DNA from 3 places in the Paenibacillus sp. RC21 genome. Region 1 is predicted to be linked to each of the others. Evidence: riboswitches for the same ligand, from Rfam matches in the RefSeq annotation. Region 1 holds a riboswitch; each other region holds the start of a gene.
The links. A riboswitch is a leader RNA that binds a small molecule or an ion and turns the genes downstream of it on or off. The one in region 1 is predicted to bind thiamine pyrophosphate.

Region 1 (4,286 bases):
CGATTGTTCCTCGGTTTTCTTTGGATCGATATGGTTGAACTGGCCCGCAGACCACTCCAGCCATTCCTGAATTTCAGCACCGGTAACTTCTACGGCCTGAACCGTGTTCGGGTACACGTACAGATCGGACACGTTTTTAATGGCTATCGTGCCTTCAGGAATGTTGGTGTAATACTCGGCACCGTTTCGACCACCAGCCTTGAATGGGGCGCCAGCCGACAATACGGGAAGATTTTCGTATTCGGTCCCTTTAAGATGGTTCTGTACGTACCATTTTTGTGCATTCGTCACAATCTGAATGGATGGGTCATCCTGCACTAATGCAAAATAACTGTTAATCGGTGCGGTTGTGGTTCCTACCGGTTGACGAACATAATCCAGCGTTCCTGTATGCTCTTCCTTGATCGCATCTACCAGTTTAAACTCAGGATTCATCTGCACAGCCTGAGTTTTGGGATTCACAACCGGACGCACTTCAGACTGTGAATTTGTTACGTTCCACTCGTATTTTTTCTTTTCCAGGGTCAGGTCAATAATACCTAGCTCCTTGCCCCATGAGGAAGCTTCTACAGCCGGCACACCATTGATCGTTCCTTTATCCAGGTCTACACCGCTCATTTCTTTAAAATCAGGGCCGGGGAAGGATTTATGCGCGTGTCCAAATAAAATAGCGTTAATTCCGTCTACCTTGCTCAAATATTTAACGGCATTTTCCATCATCGGAGTCTGCGGTACATCCTCATAACCTGTGTGTGCCAGCACAATAATAATGTCAGCACCCTCGGTTTTCATTTGAGGAATAAACTTTTTTGCCGTTTCCACAATGTCCTTGGTAACGACCTTTCCCTTCAAATTGCCTTCATCCCATTGTGTAATTTGGGGCGTTACCAAGCCAATCACGCCTACTTTGAGCGTATACTCTTTCCCCTTCTCATCCGTTACCGTTTTATCAAGAATCCGATAAGGGGTAAAATAATTTTTAGTCCCTTGGCCCCCATCATCGTAATATACGTTCGCATTTACGTAAGGAAAATCAGCTCCCTTGAGTGATCTTTCCAAAAAGTCGAGACCATAGTTAAATTCGTGGTTCCCCACCGTAGCCGCATCATAGCCCATAAAGTTCATCATCTTGTAGACCGGATGGACACCGCCTTCTTTCTCGAAGGTTTTGCTTCTGGCCATATAATCACCCAGTGGATTGCCCTGCAACAAGTCGCCGTTATCGAACAACAGGCTGTTTCTCGTTTCACTGCGCGCCTGCTGGATCAGTCCAGCTGTGCTAATCAAGCCATATTCGTTCGTTTCCTTGTCCGCATAGTAATCGTAATTCATCAAGGCCGCATGAATATCCGTTGTTTCCATGATCCGCAAATTCACTGTACCGCTATCCTTGGATTCGCTGGCAGCCCAAGACGGAGCGGCTGAAAACACCAGCATGTTACAGGCAACGACTGCTGCTGTAAGCCCTCTAAACCATTTTTTATGAAATATCAAAATATATCCCTCCTCATTAAGATGTAGGCCTCATACACATACTTTTGCACATATATGTAAGCTTTGAACCCACCATTCCTATTTTAATCCAACGCCGGACAAAAGAGTAGTCATTTACTCCATTTATTTATGAAAAAATAATTAATTTTCCGCAAACATAAAAACCAGCAAACCTCCCAAATAACTCGGAGAATTGCTGGTTTCCTCATATTCTATCCAATTCTATTTCTCCCACACCTGACGTCCGGTTTGCTTACCCACATACTCAATACGAGTCGAATTCACATCCAGAATGACATAATCGGGGTCATCCGGGCCAGAAAACCATTCCTTCAACGAATCATTCCACACTTGTTTGCGGAGTCCCTCGTCAGCCGTTACCCGGACAGTAGCCTCAACCTCCACGACTTCCTTCGTACCGCCAACCTCATAGCCCAGCAGCAGATAAGCGTTTGGATTATCCTTCAGCTCTTCCACCTTATGTGTTTTGCGATCTGTCGCGAGATGAATGTTCAGCCCTTCGTTAAAAAGAGCCATATAGCGCACCTTCGGCTTGCCGCCTTCTACTGTACCCAACGAGCAAAATTTGTTGTTATCCAAAGCCTTTACAATGGCTTGTTCCAGTTGGCTGCGATCCAATGTTTCCGTTTTACCCACGGTACAACAACTCCTTTTCGCAAATTAGAATTCCTGTGAATGCCCATGCCATGTTCCAACACCAGCTCATCAAACCATACCTGCGGCAGTTCTGTAAAACAACATCAACCGATGGGATCATGGTCATTTTCAAAACAAAGCTCACAGTAAAAGTGTACCCTGACGTACGGCAAATGAACCGTCACTTCTTCCCCAATGCTGGACAGACCCGCCTTCTAGGCATATAATCGTCGTAGTAAACCCGAATTGAATAACCCATTCGACTATACAATGCCAGGGGTGCTGGAATCGGCCGGCTGAGAGTGTGTCCCAAGACACTGACCCTTACAACCTGATCTGGGTAATGCCAGCGTAGGAATGCTTAAGCAAGATGCGCCCCTTTTTTCTTATTACGGCGGGCCATCCCTTACTTTGGTATATACAAGCGCAAGCGTCCCGGAACATCGGGGCGCTTTTTTTGTTGAAGATGATGTTGTTGGAACAGATAGCGTCCGGCAGAAGTTATTTTTGTAAAATGGGAAACATAAGCTGTCTGATCCGACGGATTACGGGTAATAAAAGGAGAGAACACAACGATGAAGCGCATGAAAATGTTAAGCCTAGGGCTGATCAGTCTGTGGCTCATGACCCTGACTCTGACCGCCTGCGGCGGAGGCTCCCCCTCTGCACCACAAGGCGCGGCTCCTGCCGCCAATACCCAAGCGACCTCCCCGACCAAGGGACTCAAGGATGTTAAAGTCGTGCTCGACTGGACGCCAAATACGAATCATACGGGACTCTATGTCGCCAAGGACAAAGGATTTTACGAAAAAGCAGGCTTGAATGTCCAGATCGTTCAGCCCGGTTCGGGCGGAGCCGATCAAATGGTTGCTTCCAATGCTGTACCTTTTGGTATCAGTTATCAGGAGGGAGTCACACAAGCTCGTACGCAAGGGGTACCGCTCGTATCCATCGCTGCGGTCATTCAGCATAATACATCAGGCTTCGCAGCCCCGGTTGACCGCGGGATTAAGAGCCCGAAGGATTTTGAAGGTAAAAAATACGGCGGCTGGGGTTCGCCCGTAGAAGAAGCGGTCATGAAATCCATCATGGACGCAGACAAGAGCGATGTAAGCAAGGTGAAGATCATCAACATGGGTAATGCCGATTATTTTACAGCCGTGAAGCGGGATATCGACTTTGCCTGGATTTTCTACGCATGGACCGGGATTGAAGCCCAACTACGGGGTGAACCACTGGATATGCTGTATGTAAAAGATTATTCCAAAAGTCTGGATTACTATACACCCGTCATCGTGAGCAACGAACAGACCATTAAAAATGATCCCGAACTGGTCAAGGCCTTCATGGACGCGACCGCCCAAGGCTATGAATATACCATCGCTCACCCGGAAGAAGCCGCAGACATCTTGACCAAAGCGGTTCCGGAACTGGATAAAAAGCTGGTACTCGCCAGCCAAAAATGGCTAAGCCCGCGTTATCAGGACGATGCCGCCCAATGGGGCGTACAAAAAACGGAAGTATGGCAAAACTACTCCGACTGGATGTACGAACGCAAGCTGCTCAGCAAGCCTTTGGAAGTCGATAAAGCCTTCACAAACGACTTCCTGCCCAAGCGTTAATCTTGTAAATCGAACTTGAAAGTACCTTTGTGCCACTACGCAGTCGGTTGATGCTTCCGAAGCGAGCTTTCCTATGGAAGGCTTTTAAAGCGACCGCTAACGCTTGTACAGCACCATTCCGTCCACTTCGTTTTTATGTTCATTTTGCTTTTGTAAAAATGCCACACCAATAAAACCCAAAAATATGATGGTTTTAAGGTGGTTGGCAGCGCAGCGGTTCATTTGAATCTGGAGAAGCGCAGCGTTCGCCTTTGCCGTGGGATTCTTACCTTTTAAATTTATTCAATGAATCCCACGGCAACAGCGATCGTAAGATCAAATGAAACGCGGAGCGGTCTCACCCGCCTTAAACCACCATATTTCCCTAAAAACAATCCAATGAAGGACAGGTGAATTCACATGGCTAACACACTGCTCAGTATTCAAGTAATTCCTAAAACCCCCAATAACGAGGACTCTTACGTATATGTAGATACGGCAATTGAAGTTATTCAGCGCTCCGGTGTCAAACAT
Region 2 (4,286 bases), on a different contig from region 1:
CAAGGACGTAGTAAGCCAGTTATCTGCCGTACGCAACGCATCAGATAAAGCGATTGCCCAAATCGTAGCAGAGAATCTGCAACGTTGTATATTGGAAGAGCAAGAAGCTGGTGGAGATACAGATAAACTTGTTAAGGAAGCGATTCAGCTTCTAGTAAAAAGCCGTTAAGGAGGTCATTTTCGGTCAATTGCTGGAAAGACAACACGAGCTTGATCCGAAGTAAGAAAAGATTATGGTATGCAGAAGCGGAAACCGCAGCGGGCTGGCATGTGAATTACTTGGCGAAAAAGGTTTTCATGCGGTTAATATGATCGGTGGCATGAATGAGTGGACAGATACAACGGTATAAGCATAAAATTTTTCTTAGGGCAATATTATTTCAAAAAATTATTGCCCTCTATACATAAGGAATACTGAACATAAGTGCCTAAATTTTGATTGAAATAAACACGATTTTGAGAAGTTTCCTTCGTAACCCGAATGCCAAAATCCCCATTTCCATTGGATATGATTTCATTTAAATGAATGCTGGATTGTTGAACATCCGTTTCCAGATAAATACCGTTCGAATCACTCGTCCAATCACGAATTTTACCACGCCCTTTCCATGCTCCAAAATTAGAAATGTTATTACTGGAAATATTGATTTTAGAACATCGCAAAACCTGGATGCCCGAGAAATCAGGATGATCAATCGTGTTGAACATCACGTTAATACCGCCAGAGAGCTGATCCAGTTCAATGCCAAAAAAGCGAGTGTCCAAGATAATATTATAAACAATCTCTAATCCATGGTATCGACTGCTTAATGAAATAGGGTGCTCTAAATTGCGGGAAACACGAATACCTGAATTGATCGAACGAAGGATGATGTTCCTTTCAATGCGATTGTTATAAGCGGGCAATGAGTAAGAGATACCGGAGAGAGGAGAATCCTTAATGAGATTGCCCAATACTTCGGAATCACGGCACATATAAAAAGAGATCGAGGAGCCAAATACATTGTTATAGCGCACTTTACCATTTTTCTGAAGAGAAAAGGATATGCCATCCCCTATAAAATCAGAATATACGGTGTTATTTTCAAACACATTTTCATTATCGAGATGATTTTCTTCTACTGCTGCAATCGTTTCTGCGCCTGCTGCCACCTTTGGACCCGCAAAGTATACGGCAAAAATACTTGCAGTACCTAAAATTTTATTTCCTTCAATGCGGGTACGGTTAGAGGATGCAATAACAAGAGCTGCTTGAGCAGAGTGAGTTAATGAATCTAGGGTTAAACGGGTAATTGAAACATCATTGGCGTTAATTGTAATTAAGTCCTTTGAAGGATCGGTTTGACGGAGTATCGTATGTTCAACGGATTCACCCTGTATTTTTGTAGCATGATTTTGAATCAGCACAGTAGAAGAAACATTGTAAATACCGTTTTTCACAAAAATATTTGTTTCATTGGATGCTAAGGCTTCAATTAGAGAAAGGTAGTCACCCGATCCATCAGCGGCTACAACAGCAGACGGGGAGGAGGCGATAGATTTGTCCAAAAAGTAAACCTCCAAACGTTTTCTACATATTGCGATCCATGTCTTTATGGCAATTACCTGTTGATTTTTGTACGACGAACCCGTAACATTAGAAAAAAATATAACGGGAGCCTGTGGAAGCAAGCTGAGAGTACGACTAAGCCGTCGTAGACCGTGTGAACCTGTTGGATAATGCCAGCGTAGGGATATAAGTGTATACATATGTATAAGCCAACAGCCTTTCACAGGTTCCTGAAGAAAGAAGGTTGTTTTTTGTGTTAGATAATATGGCTTTGTTGCTACAAAATATGCGGGATACGAATCCGCTCATTCACAATATAACCAATGTGGTCGTCACCAATTTCACGGCGAACGGACTGCTCGCGCTCGGCGCTTCACCAGTTATGGCATACGCCAAAGAGGAAGTCGCAGATATGGCCCGAATTGCAGGGGCGCTTGTACTTAACATCGGTACGTTAAATGAAGAACTCGTAGAGTCTATGATTGTGGCTGGTTTATCGGCTAATGAACATGGGGTACCCGTGCTGTTAGATCCCGTGGGTGCGGGAGCGACTCCATTCCGCACAGCCTCCTCCCTCCGTATTCTGGATCGGGTCAAGGTGGATATTGTTCGTGGTAACGCTGCTGAAGTTGCACAAATCATTGGCGAAGACATGCAGATTAAAGGTGTCGATGCTGGAGAAACAGGTGATTTGAATATTTCACAACTTGCAGTCAAAGCAGCCCATCAACTGAATACCATTGTTGCAATCACCGGCAAAGAAGACGTCATTACCGACGGCCGTATAGGGTGGATCATTGAAAATGGCCATAGCCTGCTTACCAAAGTTACCGGGGCTGGTTGCCTATTAACTTCGGTACTGGGCGCTTTCACTGCTGTCGAAAACGACAGGCTTACTGCTGGTATGGCAGCGCTTGCTGTATATGGTGTTGCTGCTGAAATGGCAGCGGAACGAAAAGGCACGGAAGGACCAGGAAGCTTTCAGATCGAGCTGCTTAATATGCTGTTCGCTATAACGCCGGACGATGTACGCCAGTACGGTAGGGTGCGCCCGCTAGATCGGATATTCTGAAATCAAGCATAAATCATACGATTATCTTTGGTATCCGCGCTGGGCGCGGTTTTTTATGTATGCAAGTCCTTGTTCTTCTATTGGGGCAAGAGCTTGTACTGATAGTCTGGGAACGGAAGTACAACTCAATGGAGTCGATCAGTCTAAACATTTCCTATAAATATTCCGATAACTATTAAATGGGCACCTACTGCTCATGCCAAATATTGCCAATTATGTATTGCAGCAGTGGATTTTTGTAAGCTTGCTTACTGGTTAGACAAATACATATTGTTATCAAGGAGAGCATAGATCATGAATAAGAAGCGCTTGCGCCAATGGATGGCTCCGTTCGCAACGGCTACACTGATTTTAAATACGGGATATGGTATCTGGGGAGGGACGGATGCGGTGGCGAGCCAATCCGCTGCTCTGAGTATTGCACCAGCAGAGGTGAGCAATCTGACAGCGGTTCCGTTAGATACAACAAGGGTGAATTTGTCTTGGACCAACCCGTCGGACATCAATTTTGACCATGTAAAGGTGATCGGTGTCAGCACCGACGTGTATGTAGATAACATCCTAAGTAACTCTTATACGCTGAGCGGCTTACAGCCGAATACGACATATACCTTCCGAGTGAAGACGGTGGGTAAGAGTGGTAATGAATCTCAAGGTACTACAGTACAGACTAAAACAGCTTCCGTTGATGCTCCTGTAGATAAGACACCACCAGGAGAGGTAAGCGGGCTGACAGCGACGAATGTGGGTTACAACGCTTTTACTGTGAATTATATATTGCCGAAGGATGCTGACCTGAACCAAGCCATTATCTATTTAAATGACAAAGAGGTGCAGCGAACTACAGGGACGTCCTATACGTTCAGTGGATTGATTGCTTCGACAAACTATAAGGTAACAGTTAAGACAGTGGACAAATCCGGCAACATATCTGGAGGGGTCAATATTCCGGTTACGACAACAGCGCTCACCGTCGATACAGTGCCAGAAGTAACAGGAGCTTCAGTGACATCAGTTAATAACTATAGCGTTACTGTTTCCTGGACGAGGCCCAGCGGAATTAGTACGGTCAGTCTGTATAAGGACGGACAACTGGTAACCGATTCAACAGGAACATCCTATACATTCAACAATCTGTCGGCAAGCCAGACATACACGTTTATGATCAGGTCCAAGCGAAGCACAGGTGCATTGTCCTCCGGTGTGAGGCTGACTGCCACAACGAACAGCACGTCCTCCAATTCGTCGGAAGTATCCAATCTTGAAGTAGATAGCAAGAGTGATACCTGGATCAAAATTACTTACGATATGCCGAGTCAGGCCGAAAAAGTGAAAATATATGTTGATGGTGATTATAGGGGCACTACATCCTCTGAATCCTACAAAATTACGGATTTACGTGAAGGACGCTGGTATGAGATTAAGGTCACAAGCGTAAATAGCAGTGGAAGGGAATCTAGCGGTGTAAAGATCTCAGAACGTGCAGATAGTTATAGCTATTCCTCGTCTTCATCTAGTTCATCCAACTATGAGAAAGCAAGAGATTTGATGCGAATTGCGGAAAACAGTTTGAACGCCTCCGACTGGCGGTCTGCCAGAGACGCAATCAGTGATCTGCCGAGCGGGACACGTAAAAGCGACCTTCTGGATCGGCTGGAAGCTATT
Region 3 (4,286 bases), on a different contig from region 1:
TGCGCCCGTGGATGGCCTTTTGCCAGATCGGCAGCATGTGCCGCAATTTTGTAGGTAATGACACCCTCGCGGACATCATCCTTGTTCGGCAGGCCCAAATGCTCCTTCGGCGTAACATAGCATAGCATGGACGTCCCGAACCAACCGATCATTGCCGCCCCGATAGCCGAGGTAATATGATCATATCCGGGTGCAATATCCGTCGTGAGCGGTCCCAGTGTATAAAAGGGAGCTTCCTTGCAAATTTCCATTTGCAGTTCCACATTCTCCTTGATTTTGTGCATCGGGACATGTCCCGGTCCTTCAATCATGACCTGAACGTCGTGCCTCCAGGCAATTTGCGTTAACTCACCCAACGTATCCAGCTCAGCAAACTGTGCCTCATCATTCGCATCATAGATACTACCCGGACGCAGACCATCCCCGAGGGAAAAGGCCACATCGTAGGCTTTCATGATTTCGCATATTTCCTCAAAATGCGTGTACAAAAAGTTCTCCTGATGGTGCGCAAGGCACCATGCCGCCATAATCGACCCTCCACGGGACACAATTCCTGTCATTCTACTTGCCGTCATCGGAATATACCGCAGCAGCACGCCCGCATGAATGGTGAAATAGTCCACGCCCTGCTCCGCCTGCTCAATCAGCGTGTCACGATACAGCTCCCACGTTAGCGCCTCGGCTTCGCCGTTCACCTTTTCAAGCGCCTGATACAGTGGTACAGTCCCAATCGGCACAGGGGAGTTACGGATGATCCATTCACGTGTCGTATGGATGTTACGGCCTGTGGACAGGTCCATGACCGTATCCGAGCCCCAGCGTACAGCCCAGGTCATTTTCTCCACTTCCTCCTCGATGGAGGACGTAACCGCAGAATTACCAATGTTCGCATTAATCTTCACGTGAAAATGACGCCCAATCACCATCGGCTCACTTTCCGGGTGGTTGATATTTGAAGGCAAAATAGCTCGTCCAGCCGCCAACTCCTGTCGAACAAACTCAGGTTCCACCCCTTCGCGGATGGATGCAAATTCCATTTCGGGCGTAATGATCCCTTGCCGCGCATAATGCATTTGCGTTACACTACGCCCTTGCCGCGCACGGAGCGGACGGTTGGTTACGCCGGGAAATTCAGCCGTCTCCCGTTTGGAGCCGGGCTTCAACCCGTTATCCTCTGGCTTGACGGCACGCCCCTCGTAAGCCTCCACATCGCCCCGTTCCAGTGCCCAAGCCCGCCGTAATGGAGGCAAGCCCTGACGGATATCGACCTGATAGGCTTCGTCGGTCATGGGACCGCTCGTATCGTACACACGTAACGGCTCATGATGCTCCGTGCCCTGTGGCGTATGTGTGGGATGCAGGGCGATTTCACGCTCCGGTACGGCAATGTCCGGCCGCGAGCCTTGAATATATACCTTGCGGCTCCCCGGAAAGGGCTTCACCCCTCCTGTCTGTTCATCCACTGCGTTCCCTGCTGTTCCTTCTGTTTCTGTCGGTTTCATTGTCCATTCCTCCCGTTTCGATGAAATGACACACCGATCCGGAACCATCCCCAGGCTGGCTGATCTATGCAAAAAAGCCGGTTCCCCAGGGAACCGGCTAATCTAACGAAACAGCTATGCAGACGGCTACGCACGCGGAATCATACTCCGATGCATTGCCATAGACAGCGGCTACGTATACATTTCAATGGCCGATTACTTCCCTACGCTGGTATGATCCAGATCAGGTGCAAAGGGTCCGAAATCTAGTGCGATTCCATCTCAGCCCGGCATTACAGGCTCCCCCAGTAACTGTGATAATTCTATTCGCATGAGGCGGCTATAACTGACAACCCGCCATCCCCATCAGATTACTTCAAATTTACGGCTTTGGCAACCCTTCTCTGGTCCCTTTTTCCAAAGATTATGGAAGCATAAGCCCCATTTCCTTTGCCGCCTCGATCAAAATCGGTGCAAAATCATGCAGCGTCTCGGGCGCTAGTCGGCTGACCGGACCGGATACAGACAAGGCCGCAGCGACCTGTCCCTTCCGATTCACGATAGGCGCAGCCACAGCAGCAGCGCCCGGCTCCCGCTCCTCATAGCTGGTCGCATAGCCCTTCTCACGAATATCCTGCAATTGAGCCTTATAGACCTCCGGGTCTACCGAGGGCGGCCATTCATCCCCGCTTAGCAGGGCTTCCAGCTCCTGCTGCGGCATAAAGGCCGCCAGCACCTTGCTGGAGGCTCCTACAGCCAGCGGCATGCTTGCACCCACTGGCGCAACGCGGCGGATCGCCTGATTGCTCTGCACGGCCTGAATGCGGATACGCATACTGCCATCGCGCAGGTATAGGCTGACCGTTTCGCCCAGACGGTCACGCAATCCTTCCATCGCTGGCTGTAATAGAATCGCCGGCTCGTCGCTTTGCGACAGATGGGTGGATAGCTCCCATATCCGGATGCCGAGCCGGTATTTTTCCGTTGCGGGATTCCGAACGACAAAGCCCCGATCCTCCAGCGTGGTCAGCAGCCGATGAACGGTACTTTTATGTAAACCAATTTTGGAAGCAATCTCTGTTAGACCCAGATCGGAATCTCCAGTAAAACACATCAGTATATCAAGCGCACGCTCCACGGCGCGAACCGTTAATTTACGGTCTTCCATTGTGAACCGCTCCTCTTTGTTCCATATTCGTTTCACACCATGAAACATGGTTACATAAATTATATAGAATAGTCGCGGCTACTGTAAACCAATGTTTTTGTGACAGCCATATTACAGAACGAGAACAAACATCGACAAATCTTTGCATCATTTTTACTTTTCCGGTTCAGCCGTTGACTTTGGATAACACGCATCATACGATAATAGGTATCTATACGGACATAAACTATCATTTTCAAGTGGAATTGTACCTAGAATTCTATGAAACGGAGTTCATTTTTATATAAGGAGGCTCTTACATGATTTCGACATCCCAGCGCAGCTCTCAGCTACAGCATGCTGTCCATGAGCCGTCCACCCCACTGATCAACCCCCGGCTGCTGCGAATCAAGCATGTCGTTATTGCCTTGCTGCTGTCGGTCGTATTTTTTCTATTGTTTTGCTTTATTACCCTGCACGCCTATATCGCATGGGTACTGACGAATCCAACCGTCGCGCCACTGTACTCGAACCCGATGCAGGCCAAAGGAATGCCCTACGAGGATGTCAGCTTCCCCGCCAAGGACGGCAGCCGGATGGTGCAGGGCTGGTATATCCCGGCGGATCAATCGAAGAAAACGATTATTTTCAGCCACGGTTATGGGGCCAACCGCGAAGAAAGCTGGATTCCGATGTATGATCTGGCGCATTATGCCCACCGTTTGAATTTTAACGTTGTCATGTTCGATTACGGATTCGCATCACAAAATAGCAAAGCCGTCGCAACCGGAGGCAAAGCGGAATCCCAGCAGCTTCTCGGGGCGATCCAGCTTGCGAAGCAACGCGGTTCCTCGGAGATTATCGTATGGGGCTTCTCGATGGGGGCAGGAACTGCTCTTCAGGCGGGCTTGCAAACCAAAGATGTGGACGCCATGATTTTGGACAGCACCTTCCTCCTGGAGCCGGATACGCTGTACCATAACATTCATAATCAAATTGATCTGCCGCGCCATCCATCTCTGGAAATTCTGGAGCTGCTGTTTCCAGTCTTGAACGGTACCAGCCTGCATCAGATTCCATACCAAGAGGTCAAAGCGGAAAACTATCCGTTCCCGATCATGTTTGTACATGGGACGCAGGATGAAAAGGCTCCTTACCCGATTGCGGAAAAGCTCGCTGCCAATCAAACCAACCCGCTTTCCAGTGTATGGATTGTCAAAAACGGGCTGCATGAGCTTATTTTCAGGGAGCATCCACGTGAGTATTTGCGGCGGGTATCGACGTTTTTAAGCGGTGTACAAGAGCTGGAGGACAAGAAAACTATCGCTAATGCCAGTAAACAAACGACTACGAAGTAAGGGGTCTATTTTAGAAGCCATACTCCTTTCAACATAGAGAAGCCCGTCTGTGGACACTTAACCCGTGCCGCAGCGAGGCTTCTTTTTTTGCGTCCAACTATGTATTCATTGCCCCACATTACATGTCCGCGCCGGATCGGGGAGTTTATAGACATATTCCCGATGAGACGGCGAATATACTGGGTACGTATGCATCCGGGTCAGGTTCTTGGGACCAGCCCGGATAGCCATAGTGGGATACGGGAGGTAAAAACGATGCTGAGTACTTACGGGTCTTTCCTGCCCTTACGTGTGCTGGAG

Region 2: it holds a riboswitch for thiamine pyrophosphate, as region 1 does, so the genes downstream of both, thiM (hydroxyethylthiazole kinase) here and ABIA61_RS19305 (ABC transporter substrate-binding protein) in region 1, are expected to answer to the same signal.
Region 3: it holds a riboswitch for thiamine pyrophosphate, as region 1 does, so the genes downstream of both, thiC (phosphomethylpyrimidine synthase ThiC) here and ABIA61_RS19305 (ABC transporter substrate-binding protein) in region 1, are expected to answer to the same signal.

Annotation. Positions count from the first base shown of each region.
Region 1 covers NZ_JBIYCS010000006.1:71,862-76,147, reverse strand. Annotated here, with positions in the region: gene ABIA61_RS19315 (bifunctional 2',3'-cyclic-nucleotide 2'-phosphodiesterase/3'-nucleotidase) at 1-1,494, opposite strand, end outside; gene ABIA61_RS19310 (pyridoxamine 5'-phosphate oxidase family protein) at 1,717-2,151, opposite strand; TPP riboswitch at 2,417-2,526, shown strand; gene ABIA61_RS19305 (ABC transporter substrate-binding protein) at 2,727-3,773, shown strand; gene ABIA61_RS19300 (MTH1187 family thiamine-binding protein) at 4,173-4,286, shown strand, end outside.
Region 2 covers NZ_JBIYCS010000001.1:944,363-948,648, forward strand. Annotated here, with positions in the region: gene ABIA61_RS04140 (metal-sensitive transcriptional regulator) at 1-169, shown strand, start outside; gene ABIA61_RS04145 (rhodanese-like domain-containing protein) at 234-350, shown strand; gene ABIA61_RS04150 (right-handed parallel beta-helix repeat-containing protein) at 376-1,548, opposite strand; TPP riboswitch at 1,642-1,751, shown strand; gene thiM (hydroxyethylthiazole kinase) at 1,815-2,621, shown strand; gene ABIA61_RS04160 (fibronectin type III domain-containing protein) at 2,916-4,286, shown strand, end outside.
Region 3 covers NZ_JBIYCS010000010.1:84,436-88,721, reverse strand. Annotated here, with positions in the region: gene thiC (phosphomethylpyrimidine synthase ThiC) at 1-1,502, opposite strand, end outside; TPP riboswitch at 1,686-1,798, opposite strand; gene ABIA61_RS23785 (IclR family transcriptional regulator) at 1,906-2,649, opposite strand; gene ABIA61_RS23780 (alpha/beta hydrolase) at 2,949-3,986, shown strand; gene ABIA61_RS23775 (Fe-Mn family superoxide dismutase) at 4,242-4,286, shown strand, end outside.